Regions from separate parts of the Pseudomonas viridiflava genome, predicted to be linked through region 3. Evidence: riboswitches for the same ligand, from Rfam matches in the RefSeq annotation. Region 3 holds a riboswitch; each other region holds the start of a gene.
What was found. Region 3 has a riboswitch for cobalamin ahead of cobW (cobalamin biosynthesis protein CobW). Riboswitches for the same ligand answer to the same signal wherever they lie in the genome.
Positions count from the first base shown of each region.

Region 1: linked by a shared signal. The riboswitch ahead of cobO (cob(I)yrinic acid a,c-diamide adenosyltransferase) and the one ahead of cobW (cobalamin biosynthesis protein CobW) in region 3 are both predicted to bind cobalamin.
Region 2: linked by a shared signal. The riboswitch ahead of CFBP1590_RS11510 (ABC transporter substrate-binding protein) and the one ahead of cobW (cobalamin biosynthesis protein CobW) in region 3 are both predicted to bind cobalamin.

Region 1 is NZ_LT855380.1:1,614,128-1,622,169, reverse strand. Features, by position in the region: gene cobD (threonine-phosphate decarboxylase CobD) at 1-892, opposite strand, end outside; gene cbiB (adenosylcobinamide-phosphate synthase CbiB) at 885-1,793, opposite strand; gene bluB (5,6-dimethylbenzimidazole synthase) at 1,790-2,440, opposite strand; gene CFBP1590_RS07665 (cobyrinic acid a,c-diamide synthase CobB) at 2,437-3,732, opposite strand; gene cobO (cob(I)yrinic acid a,c-diamide adenosyltransferase) at 3,758-4,369, opposite strand; cobalamin riboswitch at 4,462-4,677, opposite strand; gene CFBP1590_RS07655 (PQQ-dependent sugar dehydrogenase) at 4,839-6,167, shown strand; gene CFBP1590_RS07650 (C40 family peptidase) at 6,734-7,276, opposite strand; gene CFBP1590_RS07645 (C40 family peptidase) at 7,371-8,042, opposite strand, start outside.
Region 2 is NZ_LT855380.1:2,484,182-2,492,223, forward strand. Features, by position in the region: gene CFBP1590_RS11495 (peptidase U32 family protein) at 1-397, opposite strand, end outside; gene CFBP1590_RS11500 (ABC transporter ATP-binding protein) at 515-1,306, opposite strand; gene CFBP1590_RS11505 (FecCD family ABC transporter permease) at 1,303-2,325, opposite strand; gene CFBP1590_RS11510 (ABC transporter substrate-binding protein) at 2,322-3,335, opposite strand; cobalamin riboswitch at 3,471-3,667, opposite strand; gene CFBP1590_RS11515 (FadR/GntR family transcriptional regulator) at 3,686-4,402, opposite strand; gene CFBP1590_RS11520 (FadR/GntR family transcriptional regulator) at 4,511-5,245, shown strand; gene CFBP1590_RS11525 (oligogalacturonate-specific porin KdgM family protein) at 5,406-6,128, opposite strand; gene CFBP1590_RS11530 (ABC transporter ATP-binding protein) at 6,258-7,022, opposite strand; gene CFBP1590_RS11535 (ABC transporter ATP-binding protein) at 7,033-7,872, opposite strand; gene CFBP1590_RS11540 (ABC transporter permease) at 7,893-8,042, opposite strand, start outside.
Region 3 is NZ_LT855380.1:3,362,206-3,370,247, forward strand. Features, by position in the region: gene cobN (cobaltochelatase subunit CobN) at 1-1,160, opposite strand, end outside; gene cobW (cobalamin biosynthesis protein CobW) at 1,164-2,225, opposite strand; cobalamin riboswitch at 2,336-2,559, opposite strand; cobalamin riboswitch at 2,618-2,828, shown strand; gene CFBP1590_RS15080 (CbtB domain-containing protein) at 2,930-3,115, shown strand; gene CFBP1590_RS15085 (CbtA family protein) at 3,126-3,848, shown strand; gene CFBP1590_RS15090 (cobalamin biosynthesis protein) at 3,826-4,275, shown strand; gene cobM (precorrin-4 C(11)-methyltransferase) at 4,307-5,053, shown strand; gene CFBP1590_RS15100 (hypothetical protein) at 5,043-5,312, opposite strand; gene CFBP1590_RS15105 (TauD/TfdA dioxygenase family protein) at 5,477-6,316, opposite strand; gene CFBP1590_RS15110 (metallophosphoesterase family protein) at 6,478-6,936, shown strand; gene CFBP1590_RS15115 (GNAT family N-acetyltransferase) at 6,959-7,417, opposite strand; gene CFBP1590_RS15120 (serine/threonine-protein kinase) at 7,449-8,042, opposite strand, start outside.

The sequences.
Region 1 (8,042 bases), 1.7 Mb from region 3:
ACAGGCGCAGCAACACCCCGCGTCGGGCGCAGAATTCATGGATGGCCCGCGCTTCAGGCGTGACCAGCCATTGAAACAGTGCACAGCCGCCTTGTGGGGCAAGTCCGTACAGCTCGAGCAGAGCCACCAGACGGTCGCGCGCCTGATCGGTGCGCACGCGCTGCTGTGCCTGCCATTCGCGGTCATTCAGACACGCCTGCCCCAGAATCCGCGTCGGACCGCTGACCGACCACGGGCCGATTTCCTGCGCCAGTAACCTGAGCAGCGCGGGTTCGGCCAGCACGAAGCCAAGCCTGACCCCGGCCAATCCGAAAAACTTGCCGAACGAGCGCAGCACGACCAGTCCGATACGCCAGGTTTCAGCTGCCAGGCTCAGCTGAGGCGTGTTATCCATGAAGGCCTCGTCCACCACCAGCCAGCCGCCCCGCTCTGCCAGCCGCGCATGCCATTCCAGCAGGCGCTCGGCGCTCAGATGCAAACCGGTCGGGTTGTTGGGGTTGACCACCACCAGTACATCAAGGCTGTCGAGGAAGTAATCCACTTCGTGCTCGCCGACCTCACGCACCACATAACCCTGCTTGCGCCAGGCATGCGCATGTTCGGCGTAGCACGGCGACAGCACGCCCACCCGACCCGCACTGCGCACTCGCGGCAGCGCCTGGATCGCCGCCTGCGAACCCGCAACAGGCAACACCTGTGACACGCCGTAATAGGCACAGGCGGCAGTCTCCAGACCATCATCGTTCTCGGGCAGGCGCGCCCAGGCACGCAAAGGAATGTCCGGTACCGGCGCGGACCACGGCGCGATGCCGGTGGACAGGTCCAGCCAGTCGGCCTGATTGATGCCATAGTGCTGCGCCGCAGCGCGCAGTCGTCCGCCGTGCTCAAGCATAGAATGCTGTCCCGACGCACAGCACCAGCAACCAGAGCCACACGCCGCGCTGCACCAGTTCCCAGCCACGGTCGATGGAGTCGGCATCAGCGGGTGCGCCTTCGCCCAATTGCGGACGCTGATGCAGCTCGCCGTGATAGATCGCCGCGCCACCCAATTCGACGCCCAGCGCGCCAGCACCGGCCGCCATCACCGGACCTGCATTGGGACTGTCCCAGGTCGGTCCCTGAGTGCGCCAGCATCGAAGTGCCAAACGGGTTTTGCCCAGCAGCGCGTAGGTCAGCGCCACCAGGCGTGCAGGAATATAGTTAAGCAGGTCATCGATCTTCGCCGCCGCCCAGCCGAAACGCTCGAAACGTTCGTTACGATAGCCCCACATGGCATCCAGCGTATTGCTCAGGCGATAGAGCACCACGCCTGGAACACCGGCCACGACAAACCAGAACAGCGCAGCAAATATTGCATCGCTGCCGTTTTCCAGCACCGACTCGGTGGCCGCGCGGGCGACTTCGGTCGCATCCAGTTCGCTGGTCTGGCGGCTGACCAGATAGCCGACGCGACGACGCGCCTCTTCCAGATCATCGCTGCGCAATGCCTGGGCCACCGGCTGCACATGCTCACCGAGGCTGCGCATGCCCAGCGCGCAATACAGCGCCAGAATCTCCACCAGCCAGCCCACGAACGGTGCCCAGCTCAGCAGCGTGGCCAGCAGTGTCAGCGGGATCACCGCCACGAACCAGGCCGTGACGCCATGGCTGCGCCAGCCCCGGCCGCCGCTGTTGAAGCGCTGCTCCAGACGATTGGCAAAGCGCCCGAACGCCACCAGCGGATGAGAGCGTTTCGGCTCGCCGAGCAGCGCATCCAGCGCAACTCCGGCCACGCTCAACAGCGCCACACTCATTGACTCACTCCCCATTGATTCTCATACAGCAGTTCACTCAGCGGACGCGCCTGCGCCCAGCCTTCCAGCACCAGCATGGGTGCGGGATAGAATTCCTTTACCGGGCCCAGGCAGAGAATCGCCAGCGGCTTTGCGCCTTCCGGCATCGCCAACAGATCGGCCAGTGCGTCAGGGTCGAACAGCGACACCCAGCCCATGCCCAGCCCTTCGGCGCGTGCAGCCAGCCACAGGTTCTGAATCGCGCAGGACAACGACGCCATGTCCATTTCCGGCAGGGTGCGACGACCAAAGATGTGCTGCTCGCGACCTTCCATCAGCGCGGCAACCAGCACCTCGGCGCAGTCGTTGATGCCTTCGACCTTAAGCTTCATGAACTCGTCGGTCCGCTCGCCCAGTGCCTCGGCCGTGCGGACCCGCTCTTCTTCGACCTGCGCCTGCATCCTGACGCGCAGCGCCGGGTCGCTGATCCGAATGAACCGCCAGGGCTGCATCAGGCCAACGCTGGGTGCCTGGTGTGCAGCCTCCAGCAAACGGGCGAGCAGTTCGGGCGCCACGCTGCCACCGACGAAGTGCCGCATGTCGCGGCGCTCGGCAATGGCGCGGTACACCGCTGCCCGCTCTTCATCATTGAACGCATGTTCGGTCATGGCTTGAACAGGGCCGCAATCGCCTGGGGACAGGACGGAAAATAGAAATGGATGTAGGAAGCAGTCAGGCGACCCTCGCGATAAACCGCTTCCGCCCCGCGCCCGCCGTTGGGGCTGACGCCTCGGCCAATCGGCTGCAGTTCGGTGGTGGTCAGCGAATGGTGATAGGTGTGACCGCGCAACTCGCCTTCCGGCATCTCGACCGCCTGCAACGCCAGCGCCGCCAGCCGTTTCTGCATGGCCGCTTCGCCCGCCAGCAGGCCAACCAGTTCAGCGCGCACGCCTTCAACATCGGTCAGGGCTTCCAGCAGATACAGCATGCCGCCGCATTCGGCCAGCGTGGGTTTGCCGGCCGCATGGTGCGCGCGGATGTCGGCCAGCATCGTGGTGTTGGCAGACAGTTCGACGTGATGCAACTCGGGATAGCCGCCGGGCAAGTACAGGCTGTCTGCTTCAGGCAGATGGCTGTCGCGGATCGGTGAGAAGAAGCTCAGTTCCGCGCCCATGTTGCGCAGCAGATCGAGACTCGCGCCGTAGGTGAACGCAAACGCTCCATCGCGAGCCACGGCAATCCGCACCCCGTCCAGCCAGCGCTCGACATGAACCGGTTCTGGCGCAGTGAACGTGACCGCAGGCGGCAAGGCCACCTCGCAGGTGGTGGCCAGGGCCGCAGCGGCCATGTCCAGACGCAGGTCCAGGTCGTTGAGTTCGTCGGCCTGCACCAGCCCCAAATGGCGACTGGGCAGTTCGAAGCCGGTTTCACGAGACAGCGCGCCATACCAGCGCAGGCCTTCGGTCAGGCTGTTTTCCAGCAACTGCGCATGACGCACGGTGCCCACGCGGTTGGCCAGCACGCCGGCAAACGGCAGGTCAGGCTGATAGCGCGCCAGCCCCAGCGCCAGAGCACCGAAGGTCTGGGCCATCGCCGTGCCGTCAATCACGCCGAGGACCGGTACGCCGAAGTGGCGCGCCAGATCAGCACTGGACGGCGTGCCGTCGAACAAGCCCATCACGCCTTCGATCAGGATCAGGTCCGCGTCTTCGGCGGCTTCCCACAGAAGGCGACGGCTCTCGTCGGCGCCGACCATCCACAGGTCCAGCTGAAACACCGGCGCCCCGCTCGCCCGCTCGAGAATCATCGGATCGAGAAAGTCCGGGCCACACTTGAAGACCCGTACCTTGCGCCCCTGATTACGGTGCAGGCGTGCCAGTGCTGCGGTGACGGTGGTCTTGCCCTGACCGGAGGCCGGTGCAGCGATCAGTACTGCCGGGCAATCCCTGGGGCTTCTCATGACCGGATGCTCATAACGGAATGGCTCACAGTTCGATACCTTTCTGCGCCCGGATGCCGGACTGGAATGCATGTTTGACCACGCCGATATCCGAGACGGTATCCGCGAGGTCGATCAATTCGGGTTTTGCGCCACGGCCGGTCACCACCACATGCTGCATGGGCGGACGGGCCTGCAGATCGGTCAAAACCTGCTCAAGGTCCAGATAGCCGTGCTTGAGAGCGATGTTCAGTTCGTCGAGCACCACCAGACCGATAGCCGGGTCGCGCAGCATTTCCAGACTCACGGCCCAGGCAGCCTCGGCGGCCGCGATATCGCGCTGACGATCCTGGGTTTCCCAAGTGAAGCCCTCGCCCATCACGTGATAGCGCACCTGCTCGGGGAAGCGGCGGAAAAACATTTCCTCGCCTGTGCTGTTGCGCCCCTTGATGAACTGCACCACGCCGCACTGCATGCCATGGCCCATGGCCCGCGCAAGCATGCCGAACGCCGAGCTGCTCTTGCCCTTGCCATTGCCGGACAACACCAGCAACAGGCCGCATTCATTGGGCGAGCTGGCGATACGTTCGTCCATCACGGCTTTCTTGCGCTGCATGCGCGCCAGATGGCGTTCGTCGCGTTCGGGGGATTCGTTCATCTCGGCTCTCCGCTCGGGGGGTCGCGAAAGCAGACGGAAGGACAGCACTGAACAGCACGGCAACGCCCTGCACAGAGCATCACCCTCCGTGATGCAATTGAGTATTTCAGGCCGGTCTCCGGGCTCATGAGCGGGTCATCCGGGCTGCACGCCTTCCCGCGTCGAAACGCAGTGGCACGATGCACAGCCTTGACTCATTTACCGTTGCGGGGGCAGCGCCGGAATCGGATCGTCAGACCCTCACCGGCTTCCCTGTTTCACCCTGCCAATCGGGAGGATTGCAGAGCACCTGAAACAAACCGCGAAGGGTAGAGGGTTGGGGGTGGAGCGTCAATCGACACCGCAGTACACAGGGCATAAAGGCCATTCACTTGCATGACGCCGCCGGATGGTGGCTCGCAATTGAACCTCGGCGGTCAGGGTGTCTCTATCCCTTACTGGACCAAGCCTTTGTCGATGGAGATTCACGATGTTCAAAATCAGACCACAGTACGCTGTACTGCTTCTGCTCGCAGGCGGCCTCGCGGCGTGCGGCGAGTCTTCGACCTTGCAGGTCTCGGATGGAACAGGGCCTTCTCCAAAACTGCCGGAGCCGAACAAGACGCTGATTCCGACGGTCAACATCGCCCCGGCCATCGGCTGGGAAAAGGACGCAAAACCGGTGGCCGCGCCAGGCATCCAGGTTGGCGCCTTCGCTGAACATCTGGATCACCCGCGCTGGCTGTACGTGCTGCCCAACGGCGACGTACTGGTCGCGGAAACCAACTCACCGGCCAAGCCGGATGACGGCAAAGGCATCCGTGGCTGGGTCATGGAGAAGGTCATGGGCCGCGCCGGTGCGGGCGTACCGAGCGCCAACCGCATTACCCTGCTGCGCGACACGAACAACGACGGCGTGGCCGAAACCCGCAGCGTCTTTCTGCAGAACCTCAATTCGCCGTTCGGCATGACGCTGGTGGGCAACAAGCTGTACGTGGCCGACACCGACCGCCTGATCAGTTTCCCGTATGAAAACGGCCAGACCTCGATCAGCGCCCAGCCGACCAAAGTGGTCGACCTGCCGGGCGGCACGCTGAATCACCACTGGACCAAGAACGTCATCGCCAGCAAGGACGGCAGCAAGCTGTACGTGACGGTCGGCTCCAACAGTAACGTGGCCGAGAACGGCATGGACAAGGAGGAAGGCCGTGCGGCGATCTGGGAAGTGGACGCTGCCACCGGCAATCACCGCATCTTCGCCTCGGGGCTGCGCAACCCCAACGGGATGGATTGGGAGCCAACCACTGGAAAACTGTGGACAGCCGTCAACGAGCGTGACGAGATCGGCAGCGATCTGGTGCCCGATTACGTGACCTCGGTGCAGGACGGCGGCTTCTATGGCTGGCCTTACAGTTACTACGGCCAGCACGTGGACGAGCGCGTCAAACCGCAGAACCCGGCACTGGTCGCCAAGGCCATCGCCCCCGATTATGCGGTCGGCCCGCACACAGCATCACTGGGGCTGGTCTTCGCCGACGGCAAGACGCTGGCAGCGCCGTTCAACGAAGGCCTGTTCATCGGCCAGCATGGTTCGTGGAACCGCAAACCGCACAGTGGTTATAAGGTGGTGTTCGTGCCCTTCAGCGGCGGCAAACCCAACGGCGCGCCTGTCGACGTGCTGACCGGCTTCCTCAACAGCGACGAAAAGGCCATGGGCCGTCCGGTAGGCGTGGTCAATGACCATCGCGGCGGATTGCTGGTGGCGGATGATGTGGGCAACAAGATCTGGCGCGTGACGTCGGCGAAGGCGGCTCAATAATGCAGTGACGCTCAGAGCCGGACGCGGAGCGTCCTGAGAGGCATTCCCACGCAGAGCATGGGAACGATCATGGTCTCAAGCACACTGATCGTGCCCATCGCTCCGCGTGGGCATGCCGCCCGTGACGCTCTGCGTCACAAATGGCACAGACTGCGGACTCAGTGAGCCGAGCGCATGACGTCGAAAACGCTGGAGCTTGGGCACACATCTGCGCCACATTCGAGAGCGGACGCGGAGCGTCCTGGGAGGCATTCCCACGCAGAGCGTAGGAACGATCATGGTCTCAAGCACACTGATCGTGCCCATCGCTCCGCGTGGGCATGCCGCCCGTGACGCTCTGCGTCACAAATGGCACAGACTGCGGACTCAGTGAGTCGAGCGCATGACGTCGAAAACGCTGGAGCTTGGGCACACATCTGCGCCACATTCGAGAGCGGACGCGGAGCGTCCTGGGAGGCATTCCCACGCAGAGCGTAGGAACGATCACCACTTACTGAATGAACGTGGCTTTTCCCACAATCCGCTGTTATCTGCACAACAGCGGCAGAAGCTTGCGGCATCAGCGATCAAGGACGATTCTGTGCCAGGTCCGACGGCTGAATCACGCGCTTGGCGTTGAGGTAGGCTTTCTGCCAATACGGCTTGTCGAGGCTGTCGAGTTTGACCGTGCCGCCGGTCGCTGGGGCATGTACGAAGCGGCCTTCGCCGACGTAGATCCCTGCATGGGAAACCTGCGAGCCGCCCGAGGTGGCGAAGAACACCAGATCCCCTGACTGCAGCTGTTCACGGCGCACATTCGGCGCGCCCATCACCACCATGTCACGCGTGGAGCGCGGCAGGGAAATCCCCGCAGCGTCGCGGTACACATAGCCGATCAGGCCACTGCAATCGAAACCCGAATCCGGCGTGTTGCCACCCCAACGATAGGGCGTGCCGACCAGCCCCAATGCGCGAAACAGCACATCTTCGGCGGCCTGGGAAAGAATCTGGGGGGGAGCAGTTACCACCGGACGCTGAACGATCCGGGGCTGGGGAGGCGGCGGTGCGCTGGCGCAGGCGCCAAGCAACGCGGCAATAGAGATAACCATCAGGCGCAAAGCAATCGACATAACCACAACAACCTGATCCGGATGCGGCTTACGCTGCCGAGAAGCTCAAAAACGAAAACAGGCCATCGGCCTGTCTGCGTTTTCCATATTTCATTTACTTACGGCGTTTTACTGCGGTCTTGACTGTAGTCGATGTCATCGCCGTTGTCTGCGTGGCAACTGCTGGCGTCTTCACGGCTACGGCACCGGGTGCCATTGCCAGAGGACGCTTGGCTTCGATAAAGGTCTTGCTCCAGTAAGCGTCATCGAGGCTGTCGATGCGTACACCACCGCTGCGGCGGCTGCTGGAGTGGATGAACTGATCGTTACCGGCGTAGATCGCTGCGTGGCTGACGCGACCACGGCCGCGTGTGCTGAAGAACAGCAGATCACCCGGCTTGAGGTTGTTGCGCGAGACCAGAGGCGCATCGACGTTGATCATTTCACGCGTCGAGCGCGGCAGGTTCATGCCAGCCTCTTCGCGGAACAGGAAACCGATGAAGCCGCTGCAATCGAAACCCGAACGGGTCGAAGTGCCGCCGAACTGGTAACGCGTACCGATCAGGGCCTTGCCACGTTCAAGGATGCTGTCGGCCAGAACCGGCAGTTTGTAGGATTGGTTGTCAGCAAACTGGGCCAGTTCGTCTTCAGTGGCCATCTCGTCCTGCAGGGCGGCGGCATCGGCGCGGCGGGCAGCGGACTGGGCGGTGACGGTGTTCTGATAACGAGGCGCTTGCTGAGCCTGTTCTTGCTGAGAAACCGGCATATTGGCCGAGCAACCGAACAG
Region 2 (8,042 bases), 880 kb from region 3:
CCTGATCGAGAAACTTCGCCCGGCCCAGCGTGCGGATGTCGGTCTGGGTGCTGGCATGCAGCTCGATGGGCGGAATGTCCATGTCCAGGACGCCGAGGTCCTGCACGATCAATGCGTCCACGCCCGCGTCGTAGAGCTGGTGAATCAGCTTGCGGGCCGGTTCCAGCTCATCGTCATGCAGGATGGTGTTGATCGTGGTGAAGATGCGCGCGTGGTAGCGATGGGCGAACTTGACCAGTTCGGCGATATCGCTGACCTCGTTGCAGGCGTTGTGTCGTGCGCCGAAGCTTGGCCCGCCAATGTACACCGCGTCGGCGCCATGCAGAATGGCTTCACGGGCGATGCTCGTGTCCCGTGCGGGGCTGAGCAATTCCAGGTGGTGTTTGGGTAGGGACATGGCTACGGCATCCGACGGCGGGCAAAGCGCGCATTGTAGTGCCATGGGCCGCGCTGCGCACCTGCGCTGATCGCTGCTGCGGCATTTACTGACTGTCGGCGGGGGGAGGCGGCTGTTTCAGGGCGATCGCAGACGCAGAATCCGCGAGCCATCGAACGGGTCGGTCAGCCAGCGGCCCACCACCCCGAAGGTCTCCAGCAGCCGCTCGGGAGTCAGCACCTCGGCGGGTGCGCCCAGCGCGACCATGCGGCCCTTTTCCATGACCGCCACCCGGTCGCAGTCCAGCGCCTGATTCAGGTCATGCAGGGCGATGACCGTGGTCACCGGCAACGCCTTGACCAGACCGAGAATGGTCAACTGATGCTGGATATCCAGGTGATTGGTCGGCTCGTCCAGCAACAGGATGCCTGGCCTCTGTGCCAGCGCCCGTGCGATATGCACCCGTTGCCGCTCCCCGCCCGACAGGGTATGCCAGGCGCGCTTGATGAAAGGCAGCATGTCCACGTCCACCAGCGCCTGCCGAACGATACGGTCGTCGTTGTCGCTCCAGGGCGCCAGCGCCGACAACCATGGCGTGCGGCCCAGTTCAACGGCATCCAGTACCGTGATCGCGTCGCTGGTTTCTGCCTGTTGCTCGACCACCGCCAGCGCGCGGGCAATGTCGCGCCGGTTCAGGCTCGACAGAGGCCGTTCGCCGATCGTTACCTGACCGCTGGACGGCTTGTGGATGCCGGACAACAGCTTGAGCAGGGTCGATTTGCCCGAGCCATTCGGCCCCACGATGCCCAGCGTCTCGCCTTGCGCGATGCTCAGATCCACCTCGCGCAGCAGTGTTGCGCCACGGACCGAATAGCCAAGCCCCTTGCAACCGAGCGCTGGGGTGCCGATATCGGGAGTGAAGGCGTTCATCGTGTCCTGTTCCCTTGAATGAGGATCAGCGCAAACACCGGTGCGCCGATCAGGGCGGTGATCACCCCGATGGGCAGCGCCTGACCCTTGATCAGCGTGCGGGAAAGAATGTCCGCAGCGATCAGGAACAGCGCGCCGCTCAGGGCGCTCAGCGGCACCAGTCGGGCATGGCGCACGCCGGTGAGCATCCGTACAGCGTGGGGGATTACCAGACCGACAAAACCGATGGACCCCACAATCGAGACCATCACTGCCGTGACCAGTGCCGCAGTGGCGATCAACACGATCTGCACCCGCCGTACGGCGATTCCCAGAGACGCGGCGGAGTCACTGCCGAAGGTGAAGGCATCCAGTGCGCGCCGATGCCAGAGGCACACCAACAGGCCGAACAACGCTGCCGGAACAGCCATCCACACCGAAGGCCAGCGTACGCCACTCAGATTTCCCAGTAGCCAGAACATGATGCCGCGCGCCTGTTCGGAGCTGGCCGACTTGGTGATCAGGAACGAGGTCAGCGCGTTGAACAGTTGCGAGCCGGCAATGCCCGCCAGAATGATCTGCCCGGCGGCCGTGTTGCCTCGCGATGAGTGGGCGAGCAGGGCGACCAGAGAGAACGCCACCAGCGCACCGACAAAAGCGCCTGCCGACATGGAAATGACCCCGGCACCGAAACCCAGAATCGCGACCATGACTGCGCCGGTCGAGGCGCCTGCTGAGATGCCCAGCAGATAAGGATCGGCCAGCGGGTTGCGCAACAGCGACTGCAGCACCACGCCGCAAATGGCCAGCCCGGAACCGCAGGCAGCGGCGACGATGGCGCGGGTCAGCCGGTAGTTCCAGACGATGCCTTCATCGATGGGGTCCAGCGCGTAGCCCGCCGCCCACAGTTTATTGGCCAGCACCTGAAACACCACCTGCAGGCTGATCGAGGTTTCGCCAATGGCAGCGCCGACGATGATCGCCAGCACCAGCACTGCCGAGACCCAGATCACATGGCCGAGCGCGACGGGCAATCTCATGGAGTGGCGTTGAAGTGGTTGGCGGCGGCAGACAGCTCTTCGATGCCCGTGAACAGGCGCAGGCTGGCCTGCATGCCTTCGGCGTCGATGATCACGATGCGGTCATGCTTCACAGCGTCCATGTTGCGGGTCACCGGGTCAGATTTGAGGAATTCGATTTTCTTGCGGTAATCGTCGGCCGGGAAGCGACGACGGTCCATGCGGGCGATCACCAGGATGCTCGGGTTGGCCTTGGCGATGGTTTCCCAGCCAACAGTGGGCCACTCTTCGTCGGACTGGACGATGTTGCGCATCCCCAGATTATTGAGCATGAAGTCCGGAATACCCTTGCGACCCGCGACGAAAGGGTCGGCTTTCAGGTCGGAGCTTGAGAACCAGAACACAGCTGATACGTCTTTGTCGTGGTTCTGTTTGACGTTGGCCACTGCGGCGCTCAGACGGGCCTTGAGATCGGCGACCAGTTTGTCGCCGCGATCCTGCACGTCAAAGATTCGCGCCAGTTGCTCGATGCTCTTGTAGATGGTCTCGATGCGAAATGCCTCGAGGCGCGTGCCGTCGGCGCCAACCAGATTGTCCTTGCCTTCGCAGTCGGACGGCATGAGGTAGGTCGGGATTTTCAGTTCATGGAACTGCTCCCGCGTGCCGACTGCGCCTTGCTTGCCGACCATCCATTCCAGCTGCACGGCAACCAGTTCGGGACGTTTGCCGATCACTGCCTCAAAACTGGGTTCGTTGTTGGCCAGGCGCTCGACGTTGTCGTTCTGCTCTTTGAAGCGCGGCAATACATCGTTGAACCACAGGGAGGTGCCGACCAGTCTGTCCCCCAGGCCAAGCTCGTAAAGCATCTCCGTGCCCGACTGGCCGATGGTCACTGCTTTGGTCGGTGCATGCTCGAACGTCAGCGAGTAACCGCAGTTTTCAAGGGTCAGCGGATAGTGGGTCGGTGCGGCGAACGCAAGGCTTGAAAGGGTCAGGCTGGCAGCGAGTGCGGCAAGGCGGGGCAGTGACATGGAATGCGACCTCGATTCGAACGTGTGTCAGGGCGCACGCACAACAGGAAAACACATCCCTGCCTGCCGGAAACGGCAGCACTCGGCGCACTAAGGCCAGGCGCAAGGATGTCCTTCCCGGACACCCCGCCGGTTAGTGATTGATTCAGGTCGGCAGGTCTCCTGACTGGCACGTCATCGCCTGACTCCGGCCTTCCCGGGGATCACCCAGTGGCAGTGGTGGAGCTGGCTCGATGCCTACAGTTGCGGGGGCAGTTTCGTTTCGGCTCGTGGCGCGAGGCGGGCGAATTCCCTGTTAGTTCCTCTCGGAAACCGACGGGCGGCATGGTAAACGATAAGGGATGGGCTCGCTATGGCTTTGCACGCAGGCGTTGCAGGCTGTTGATCAGGTGCAGACGCATGGCTGCGCGGGCGGCGTCGCGATCCTGATGGGCCAGAGCGTCGAAGATCTGTTCCTGCTCGCGCTGCTGAATATGAGGATCGTCTTCCATCTGCAACGACGTGACGTTGCCGAAACCGCCGCGTGTGCGCGGCAGAATGCTGCTGCCCAGCTGGTTCATTACATCGGTGAAGAAACTGTTGGCGGTGCACAGGGAAATGCGGCGATGGAATTCGTAATCGGCCTGCAGGGTGTCCTGGCCGGTCCGTACGCAGCGGTGCAGTTCGTCGAGCGCCTGACGAATGGCGCTCAATTGCTCGGGCGTGCGACGTTGTGCAGCCAGCGCAGCGGCTTCGGGCTCCAGACTCAATCGCAGTTCAATGATCGCCACGGCGTCGCCAGGTGTGCCGATGGACAACTCGTCCGATTGATCGGCCCTGGCCTCGGAGGCGTCGACCACGAAGGTGCCGATGCCATGCCGGGTCTCGACCAGTCCTTCGGCCTGCAGGCGCGACATGGCTTCACGGACAACGGTACGACTGACCCCGGTTTCACGAATGATCACCTGTTCGGTGGGCAGCTTTTCGCCGCTCTGGATCTCGCCTTCGCGAATTTTGCGGGCGAATTCGGCGACCAATTGCTGGGTCAGGCTGGAACGGCGGCCTTTCGGGGATGCGGTAGGTTCCATGGCGGGTGATCAGGTCCGTGTCGGGGCGCTGAGTATAACCTCACTCAGGGCGTGTTTTGTGCGGGGATCGCAGCCTATACTCGGGTATTCGATAGACATGAGGCTGCAATGTCGGACAACGCGCTTTCCTCGCAAAAGAATCATCGCCGCCTGGCTGAAACCCTGGTTGACCGCTTTGCCCAGCGCATGCGTGACGGTGTGCTTCAGCGTGGCGAGAAGCTGCCTTCCGAACTCAATATCATGGAGGCCGAGGGCGTCAGCCGCACGGTGGTGCGCGATGCGTTGTCGCGGATGCAGGCGGCGGGGCTGGTGGAAACGCGTCATGGGGTCGGGACCTTCGTGCTCGATATGCCACCGCCGGAAGGGTTTTCCGTCGGGCCTGCCACCATTGTCACGGTGGCGGATGTACTGAACCTGCTTGAGTTTCGTCTGAGTCTTGAAGTCGAAGCGGCAGGTCTGGCGGCGCAACGACGCAGTCCTGAAGCATTGCTGGAGCTCAAGCGGGCCTTCGACGCGCTGCTGGAAGGGCCGCAGAAGTCCGGAACGACCATCAACGCCGACTTTCAGTTTCACCTCAAGATTGCCAAGGCGTCGGGCAATGCCTACCTGATCGATATCATGAAACACCTCGGCACCAAGCTGATTCCCCGCACCCGCATGAACTCGGCCTACACCGGCCAGAGCGACCGAAATGCCTATCTGGCTGGCATCAATGCCGAACACCGGCAGATCTACAACGCCATCGCCGAAGGCAACGTCGACGCCGCACGTTCGGCCATGTACCTGCACCTCAACGGCAGCCGCATGCGCCTGCGCAGGACACAGGCCCTGTACAGCGACTGACATCGAAGGGACGCAGAGCGTCCCGGTGTGCATGCCGACGCGGAGCATCGGCACGATCAACTTTGTCAGCCTTACGCTGATCGTTCCTCACGCTCCAGCGTGGGAATGCCTCTTGGGACGCTCCGCGTCCTGGCGACCTGCGGCAGTGCTCGGCCAGCCCTCAAAGAAAGTTGTACTGCACGCCCACCCGCAATCTCAGCTGGCGCTTGTCGTCCTCGGAGTTGACCTTGATGTCGCCGACTTCGAAAAACGGCACCCAGTTCTTGTCCCATTTGTACTTGAAGGCCGCATTCTGTTCGTAGTCGGTCTTGTCGTTGTCGTAGCGGATGTAGTCGGCGTCGAAGTAGGTGAACTGGTACTCGTATGACCAGGGGCCTTTGGTCGCGTAGTTGACCCAGACGTCGTAGCGGTTGACGGACTGATCGTTCATTTCATTGTCCGGCATGTCGCGGTTGACCCTGTCGCGGTCCAGCTTGATCGAGTCATACCGGTAGCGACCGGAAAGCGTGAGTTGATCGGTGACCTTGTAGCCGACCTTCAGCCCCATCTTGTAGGCCGTGGAGCGCTCGATGCTCTCCAGTGCGAGGGAAGGGGTCAGCAGCCATTTGTCATTGAGCTTGTGCTGATAACTCACCGTCAGTTCGTGGCCGTTGCCGACGGTGTTGTCGAACGCGACGTCCTGGCGATCACCCGCCGTTTTGTACTTCAGTTCACCTTCAAAGCCCCAGCCGCTGTCCAGCCGCGTGCCGAACTTGACCCGGTCGGCGTGCATGCGGGTGCTTTCTGCGTATTGGTGGCGATAGTTGATGTAGGCGCTGTCGGCATGGGTCCATGCGCTTGGGAACAGGGCGGCCAGGGAGAGCAAAGCGAATGATTTTTTCATTTTTTTATTCTTGTTCGAGTGAGAAAAAAGGTGTTTGAGGCAAATCGCAGGCAGCCGGACCCGATGGCCGATTCGGCCAGGGATCACGCTGTCAGCAGGGTTCGGTGGTGTGCAGGAGACCTGCAGCGGTCATCCGCTCGGGCGTACGTCCATGTCGCGACTGGCCTGGATCAGCAGTCGTGAGTAGTCGTGCTGCGCCTGATCGTTGCTCAACTGGCTGCTGTCGAGCGTCTCCACGACCTGACCCAGTTGCATGACGGCAACCCGGTCGCACAGGTGCGCGACCACGCCCAGGTCGTGCGTCACCATCAGGTAGGTCAGGCCCTGCTGCTGACGAAGGTCCGCCAGCAGGTTGAGGATTTCAGCCTGCACCGAGACGTCGAGCGCCGAAGTGGGTTCATCCAGCAACAATACGCGCGGCTCCAGAATCAGCGCTCTGGCAATCGCGACTCGCTGACGCTGGCCACCGGACAGTTGATGCGGATAACGAAAGCGGAAACTCTCGTTGAGGCCGACGCGGTTCAGCACGTCGCAGACGCGTCGGTCACGCTGGTCGATCTTGTGGATGCTCAGCGGTTCCTTGAGGGCCGCGTCAATGGTGTGACGCGGGTGTAACGAGGCGTAGGGGTCCTGGAACACCATCTGCACGGTGCGGTAGTGGCTGGCGTCGAGCTTGCGACCGACCTGCTGACCCGCGACGCTCAAGGCACCTGTCCAGTGGTGATACTGCCCGGCCAGACAGCGCAGCACAGTGGTCTTGCCCGACCCCGACTCGCCGACCAGTCCGAACGACTGACCCTGCTCGACCTGCAGGTTGACGTCGCGCAGCACCTGATTCAAAGCAGTGCCCGTGCCGAAGCTCAGGTTCAGTGAATTGACTTCAATCATTGCCATGGGAGCGTTCTCAGTGAGTGAGCCAGAGGGGATCGCGCTGCAATACCGGCAGGCTGGCGCGGGGGCGATCAAGACTGGGCAGTGCGGCCAGCAGGCCCTGTGTGTAGGGATGGCAGGCCTGATCCAGCTCATCGGCCTTGAGTGATTCCACGACGCGTCCGGCATACATCACCAGCACGCGGTCACAGAAATGTCGCACCATGTTCAGGTCGTGGCTGATGAAGATCAGCCCCAGATCCCGCTCGCTGACCAGCTCTTCGAGCACATTGAGGACCTGGCGGCGTACCGAAACGTCCAGCGCCGAGGTCGGTTCGTCGGCGATGATCACCTGTGGATCGGTGATGACCATCATCGCGATCATGATCCGTTGTCCCATACCGCCTGACACCTCGTGCGGATACAACTCGTAGACCCGCGCCGGTTCGCGGATGTGCACCTTGGCGAGCATGTCCAGCGTGCGTTCGCGGGCTTCCTTGCGCGATACCCTGTGGTGCGCCAGATAGGCCTCGGCAATCTGCTCGCCGACCTTGATCACCGGATTGAGCGAGTATTTCGGGTCCTGCATGATCATCGACATGCGTCGTCCGCGAATGCCCTGGATCTGTTTTTCACTGCATTCGAGCAGATTGACGTCACCGAAGCGCAGGGTTTTGGCCGTGATTCGTGCGCTGGCCGGGTGCAGGCGCAACAGGCTGCGCCCGACCGTGGACTTGCCCGAGCCGGACTCGCCGACAATCGCCAGCTTTTCACGGCCCAGCGTGAACGACACGTCGCGAACCGCCGCCGTGGTCTTGCCGGCGTTGTGGAACTCGACCCGCAAATCTTCTACCGCAAGCTTTATCTGAGACATGGTTATCGTCCTTGTTATTGTCATTCGCTGCGTGGATCGAGTACGTCGCGCAGGCCGTCGCCGAGCAGGTTGAACGCCAGGCTGACCAGCATGATGGTCGCGCCGGGCGCTGCCACCAGCCACCAGCTTTCCAGCATGTAGCGGCGGCCGCTGGAGATCATTGCGCCCCA
Region 3 (8,042 bases):
GGGTAGTTGGCGAGAATCAGCGCCACACGCTTGTCGGCGTTGGGCAGGCGCGCCAGCAGAATCCAGCGTCGTGCCAGTTGGGCAACGAAGTCCATGCGCTCGGGATGCGCCCGATAGCAGACCACATCGGACTGACTGCGCTCGCTGCGCCATGCCAGGTCCTTGAAACTGATGGGGCGACTGATGATGCGTCCGTCCAGTTCCGGCAAGGCGATGTGCATTGCCAGATCGCGGGCACCCAGGCCTTGTGCGCTGGCACTCCAGGCAGGCTCGTTGTCTTGCGCACAAATGGCCTGGATCACCGGAACATCGCGCCGAAACGGTCGCAAATGCGGCGCTTCCGGGCTCGACTGGGCAAAGCCGGTGGTGTTGAGGATCAGCTCGACGCCGGCCTCATCCAGCCAGTCTTCTACCTGCGTGAAGCAGCCAGCCTCCTTTAGGCTGGCGACGGCGATCGGCAAAGGGTTGAGGCCCTGCGCCTGCAGTCGCTCGCAGAACTCGTCGATGAACCCGGTGTTGGCGGCCTGCAGGTGCGAACGATAGAACAGCAGCGCTGCAACAGGCTGATCGTTGCGCCAGTCAGCCCGCCAGTCAGCCAATCCGGCAGTTGCCCGCTTCGGATGATAAATAGCGGTGCGTGGCAGCGGCTGGGGTTCGGCCCATGAATAATCGCGCGCCAGCCACGTGCTGGCGATGCAGCTATAAAGATCCAGCGCATTCTGCAGACCGCCCTGACGCAGGAACTGCCAAAGGCGGTTGCAGTCGGTTGCTGCAACGGTGCTCAGGTCGATCAGCTCCGGATCATGCCGGTCACACCCCGGCACCATAATCACCGTGACGCCCTGCGCGGCCAGCTCCATCAACCGCTCGACGCCGTAGCGCCAGTAGCCGATGCCGCCATGCAACGACAGCAGGATGACCTTGGCGTAGCGCAGCACGTCGTCGACGTACAGGTCGACCGACGCGTGATTCTGCACCTGCATCGGGTTGGCCAGACGCAGGCTGGGGTAGTCCTCCGGCAACTGCCGGGCCGCTTCGGCGAGCAGCGCGAGGCTCGAATCGCCGCTGCAGAGAATCACCAGATCGGCCGGGGTCTGCCCCAGGTCAGCGATGCTGTCGTCGGGTACAAAACCGCCGGGCTGGGTTCTCAGCAGGTGCATGGGTCAGCCTGCGATCGCAGCGTTGAGTTGAGCTTCCAGCGCGGCGGCGTCCAGTTCCTGGCCGATCAGCACCAGATTGGTCAGGCGCTCTTCGTCGGTGCGCCAGGCACGGTCGAAATGCTTGTCGAAACGTGTGCCCACGCCCTGGATCAGCAGGCGCATCGGCTTGCCGGGAATCGCCGCGAAGCCTTTGACCCGCAGGATGCCGTGCTGCACGACCAGTTGGGTCAGCGCCTTGAGCAATACTGCTTCATCGGCCTGTGGCAGCTTGATGGAGATCGAATCGAAGGCGTCGTGATCGTGATCATCGTCTTCACCGTCGTGATGGTCATGGTGCGTCTTGCGACCGTCGATGTGGACTTCGGATTCGGCACCGACACCCAGCAAGACGCTGATCGGCAGACGGCCACTGCTGGCCTCGATCACCTTGACGGCAGGCGGCAACTCTTCGGCGACTTCGGCGCGAACCCTGGCCAGACCGTCAGCGTCGATCATGTCGGCCTTGTTGAGGATCACCAGATCGGCACTGGCCAGTTGATCGGCGAACAGCTCATGCAGCGGCGACTCGTGGTCCAGGTTCGGGTCCAGCTTGCGCTGGGCATCGACCTGATCCGGGAAGGCCGCAAAAGTACCCGCCAGTACTGCCGGGCTGTCGACGACAGTAATGACCGCGTCGACCGTGCAGGCGTTGCGGATTTCCGGCCACTGGAAGGCTTGAACCAAGGGCTTTGGCAGTGCCAGACCGCTGGTTTCGATCAGGATGTGATCCAGATCGCCGCGACGGGCAACCAGCTCGCGCATCACCGGGAAGAATTCTTCCTGAACGGTACAGCAAAGGCAGCCGTTGGCCAGCTCGTAGACACGACCGTTGGCTTCCTCTTCGGTACAACCGATGGTGCACTGCTTGAGGATTTCGCCGTCGATACCCAGCTCGCCGAATTCGTTGACGATCACGGCAATGCGACGCCCTTCGGCGTTATCGAGCATGTGCCGCAACAGGGTGGTCTTGCCCGAGCCCAGGAAGCCGGTGACGATGGTGACGGGAAGCTTGGCCAGTGTTTTCATCAGATGCCCTTGTGGCAATGCGGCGGGCAAACAGGACGAGAGCCACGTGCGACGCACGCGGATCAGATCGCCACCGGATCACCCCGCCCGGTTGTAGTGAGAATTCGCAGGCCTTGGCCCGGTTCGAGGCAGGTCTCCTGGCTTACGGCAGCGCATTGCAGGCTTTCGGGCCTTGCCAACGCGCGCTCATCGCGCCTTCCCGCCTGGGCAGTGGCTGTGCGATGAACATGACCGTTTACAGTTGCGGGGGCAGCTGCGGCATTGACCGCATTCCCGTCTTAGCTGCGCTTGCGCACTGGGCTGCAAGCGAAGAACCTCGAACCGGCAAGGCTACGCAGTGACCGCTGGCAGGTCAATCGCTGAGATTGACGATCCCCCGCCACGCGTGGTCTCCTGTGCACCTTGTTACGGGTGCCCCTCACGGGGTGAAACGGGAAACCGGTGCGCTCAGATCGCTGAGCAAGTCCGGTGCTGCCCCCGCAACGGTAAGCGAGAGGAAGTCAGATCCACTGTGCTCAGGCATGGGAAGGTGACTTTGAAGGACGGACAGTGCTGTCACGTCCCCTCGCGAGCCCGGAGACCGGCCCGCTACGTTTGTAAATGACACACCCGCGGTGGGCGGGCGCCATTGAAACCTCTGACGTTCGTCAGCGGGTATCTGTGCGCATGGCCCGCTTTCGCCCAACGTCTCCAGAGGGAACGCCATGACGACCATCAGCAGCAGCCATTCGGCCGCAGCCAGCTCCACCCGCACGCAACGTCTCACCGCCGCCATCAGTGCCGCTCTGCTGGGCGCGTGCCTGGTGTACTTTGCCGGGTTCTCGCACATCGCCGCCGTGCACAACGCGGCACACGACACCCGCCACAGCGCCGCCTTCCCTTGTCATTGAGGACAACACAATGTTCAAGCGAATCGCCTCCACCGCAGGCTTCACCGGCCTGCTCGCAGCGCTGCTGCTGACCCTGTTGCAAAGCTTATGGGTCGTCCCGTTGATCCAACAGGCCGAGACCTACGAAAACGCACCCGCCGAACATGTGCATGAACAGGCTGGCGGCGTTGCGGCCGAGCACAGTCACGAACATGACGAAGCCGCCTGGGAACCGGAAAACGGCTGGCAGCGCGTGCTGTCTACTACCGGTGGCAATCTGGTGGTCGCGGTTGGTTTTGCGCTGATGCTAGCCGGGCTTTACACCTTGCGCGCACCGGGCAGCCCGCTTCAGGGCGCCGGATGGGGACTGGCCGGTTTCGCCGTCTTCGTGCTGGCTCCGACCCTGGGCCTGCCACCGGAACTGCCGGGCACCGCAGCGGCCGAACTCGGTCAGCGTCAGTTCTGGTGGATTGGCACCGCGGCCTCTACCGCTGCTGGCCTCGCGCTGCTGATCTTCGGTCAGAACCTGCTGCTCAAAGTGCTGGGCGTTGCCATTCTGGTTGCGCCTCATGTGATTGGCGCACCGCAGCCGCTGGTTCATGAAAGTCTCGCGCCTGAAGCACTTGAATCGCAGTTCATCATCGCTTCGCTGCTGACCAATGCCGTGTTCTGGGTAGCATTGGGCCTGATCAGCGCCTGGCTGTTCCGCCGCAACAACGCCGATCTGCAGCATGCCGAACCGTACCCGGCCTGAGCAGACGAACGCCCTGCCCGCTTCAGTCATTGTCGCGGGCCTGGGGTGTCGGCGCGGTTGCTCTGCCCTGCAGTTGCATGAACTGCTGGAGCGCCACCTCGATGCGCATGGACTCGACATGAGCGACATCACCGCGCTGGCCTCCATCGACCTGAAAAGCGAAGAGCCCGGCCTGCTGGCGCTGGCGCGGCAACTGGCCGTGCCACTGGTGTTCTTCAACGCGGCGCAATTGGTGTACTGGGATCTTCACCTCACCCATCGCTCGGCGAATGTGCTGCAACACACCGGCTGTCACGGCGTCGCCGAAGGTTCGGCGCTGGCCCTTGCGGCGCAATTGGGTGATGGCACTGCCGGACTGGTGATCGAACGCCAGAAAAGCACCCACGCCACATTTGCCTTGGCAACCAGCCCCGCAACCGGCGGATAATCCCGGCAATGACTCATTTCAGGAGATTCCCTTGACCGTTTTTTTCATCGGTGCAGGCCCCGGCGACCCGGAGCTGATCACCGTCAAGGGCCAGCGCCTGATTCGCAGCTGCCCGGTCATCATCTACGCAGGCTCGCTGGTGCCCGTCGCGGTGCTGGAGGGCAATCAGGCCGTGCAGGTGGTCAATAGCGCCGAACTGCACCTGGAACAGATCATCGACCTGATCAAGACCGCTCATGCGCAAGGCCAGGACGTGGCACGCGTGCATTCGGGTGATCCAAGCCTGTATGGCGCCATCGGCGAGCAGATCCGTCATTTGCGCGAGTTGGGCATTCCCTTTGAAATCATCCCAGGCGTTACGGCAACGGCGGCTTGTGCGGCGTTGCTCGGCACAGAGCTGACCCTGCCGGACATCTCGCAAAGCGTGATTCTGACCCGCTACGCCGACAAGACCTCAATGCCGCCCGGCGAAGAATTGGCAAGCCTTGCTCAGCATCGGGCCACGATGGCGATTCATCTGGGGGTCAACAATCTGCACCGGATCATCGAAGAGCTCATACCGCATTACGGCGCGGACTGCCCGATTGCCGTGGTGCATCGCGCAAGCTGGCCGGATCAGGACTGGGTACAGGGCACGCTGGCGGACATCGAAGAAAAGGTGCAGGCCAAGGGGTTCCGGCGCACCGCGTTGATACTGGTAGGACGCGTGCTGGCAAACGATACGTTCAGCGATTCATCATTATATCGGGCAGGTCATGCCCATCTGTTCAGACCTTAGCGGCAGAGCTCGGCGAACAGCGGGCGCTGGCAACGGCATGGAAATAGTCAGGCGTGGATCCGGCGTCACTGAAACGACGCAGATCGTCCGGTGGCGGCTGACGTGACTGGACCGGCTGTGTACGGACCTTTTCATTCACCTGCGAATCAGGCGTGATATCGCTGCCAAAGTGGGGAAACGGCTCTTGCGCCGCCCAACTTCCGGCAGCCAGCAACAGCAATACGAACACACCCGCGATGGGTTCCTTGGTACCGCGCATGGATCCGGGCATAGATCTCTCCTCCAGCCGACTGATGACGGCCCGTTACACCGATGACTGACCGAGCGTAAGCGCTCGAATGTCGCGAACATGTGAACGCATGGTGTGAGTCAATGCGTAAATGTACACATGAGTCTGTTTTCGAACAACATCACAGTCGGGGCTCATTCAAACGGTTCCTCGCCTTGCAGCTTGGTGCGATGCATCAAACGCCCGCATTCCGGGTCATACGCCTCGGCACGATGCAGGGTGCCCGTGTTGTCCCAGATCACCAGATCACCCACCTGCCATTCGTGGCTGTAGCTGAACGAATCACCCGTCGCCCACTCCCGCAATTCGACCAGAATACGTGCGCTCTCGGCCCGGCTGACGCCTGCCACCTGCTGCGCCGTGCAGCCCAGAATCAGCGATTTGCGACCTGAGCGATGCGTCCACACCAGCGGCAGTTCTTTCTCGCCAATGGCCTGCATGACCTTGAACGTCGCCAGACTCGGCTCAGGATTGTAGTAAAACAGCGACGACCAGGGCGCGTGCACGACACGCATGCCGGCATAGCGCAGCTTGTCCGCCGAAGACAGCGCCTCATAAGCCGCATACGTATTGCAAAACCCGGTATTGCCACCCCAGGTCGCCGTCACCTTGCAGGCCAGAAGCGAGGCCAGGATGGGCACATCACTGCTGGTGCCGTCGATGTGCCAATAAAGCGAACCCTTCAGAAACTCGGCACCCGCCGGGTTCACCTTGGCATCCAGCGTAATTTTGGTGACATTCTGACCGTCGCTGGCTTCTGCCGAAAACGCGCCCAACGTGCGGGTGAACGCGATCTGCTCGGCATCGCTGAAACCGATTCGCGGAAAAACCAGCACGCCCCGCTGCTCCAGCAAACCGCGGATCTCGTCCGCAAGCTCGCCGCTCAGTAGCTCCTCTTTGGTATTGAGAATCCGGGTGCCGATGACAGGCTTGATCGGCTCGTGAAGCAGACGCGTTTTCGAAGTGGCTAACATGATGCGACCCTCTTCATAAGTGAACCTTACGGTACGCTTTTGAAAATTATCACGCAAGCGCTCATTTGGGATGACGGCATGAAGTCGTGGCAGTGCCAACTCACAGGCACGCTTGCCGATTAAAGCTGTCCCAATGGTTCAGCTCCCGCCAAGAGGCCCTCATGAAAATCGGCATCATTTCCGACACCCACGGTTTGCTCCGCCCGGAAGCGATCAACGCGCTCCAAGGTTGCAAGCAGATCATCCACGCCGGAGACATTGGCAGCGCAGAGATCGTCGAGCAACTCGAGGCAATCGCGCCGTTGCACATTGTGCGTGGCAATAACGACGTGGATTCGTCCTGGGCGAACGACATTGCCGATCACCTGATTTTCGAACTAAGCGGCTGGCAGGTATTGCTGGTACACGACATCGCCGATGTGCCTGCCCTGCTTGATGAGCGCACACGGCTGGTGGTCACCGGGCATTCGCACAAACCGCTTATTGAATGGCGCGGGGAGCGGTTGTACATCAACCCCGGCAGTGCGGGACGGCGTCGTTTCAAACTGCCGGTGACCTTGGCGTTGCTCGATGTGCAGGGGTCTTCGCTGGAGCCGCGGCTGGTGAGATTAATCGATTAGACGACTTCGGATGCCTCGGTTTTTACAAATCGCGAAACATCAGCCACTGCGCCATACCCCAGGCATCAAAGCGTTCCTGCAAATGCCAGCCACGCTTGGCGTAATACGTTTGCTGATCGTGCGTGTGCAGGTACAACCGGTTTACGCCACTCCGTTTGGCATGGCTGCAAATGCTTTCGATCAACTCGGCTGCAAGTCCCCTGCCCCGAGCTTCCGACCTGACAAACACGCACGCTAGCCAAGGTCCGAGCTCGGGTCGGTCAGATAGATCGTTATCGGCAAACGCTGCGCCACCCAACAACTGCCCGTCCTCAATCGCGATGAGGCATTTCCACTCATTGTTGTACTGCCCCTCGGCAAACTCTTCCTCCCAGTCGGCCAGCGATTGCTGCGCAAACTCGTAGGTGAACTGCCGATGCAGCCACAGCGCCATCGTGTCGCTGTGTTCCATGTGGTCGATGAGCCAGTCCAGGCGGTGCATGAATGCTCCTTGAGGTTGGATGAAGTGTGATCTACGGACTAACCCTAGTCGTCGGGGGGCATTTATGGGTAATCATCGCTCGACCCCATCGCCAAAACCGCCGATTCGACGCGCTCTGATAGACGTCGAGTAACTGGCGGGCGCTTATTGTTCTTTCACGAATATCAGCCATCAGCGCCACACGGAGTTCAGACCAGCAGGCGGACGGCAAACCTTCGGGTTTTCGCAACGATGAAGCGCCGCGAACCGGGCAGGACTGGGGGTCGCTTACATCCGTGAGTGCTTCTCTTCCTGCCGCCATTTCGTAAAGCACTCGAGCAACTGCGTAAACATCGGCTTGTGTCGTGAGTGGGCCGCCGTCACGCACCTCAGGCGCCACATAACGAGGTGTCCAAGGCTGCAAGCGTTGTCGGTTCAGTTGCGGAAGTCCGGTGAGCACGCCTTCAACGGGCTGCCCGAGGCCAAAGTCAAAAAGTCGCAAGCCCCGCTCGGTGAGCATGATGTTTTCGGGCTTCACATCCCCATGCAGCACGCCGTTTTCGTGAACATATGTCAGGGCGCCCAGCAGCGGTGTTGCGATTTCCCTCGCCTGCGCCCAGGGCAATCCTCCGGGATTTTCATTGAG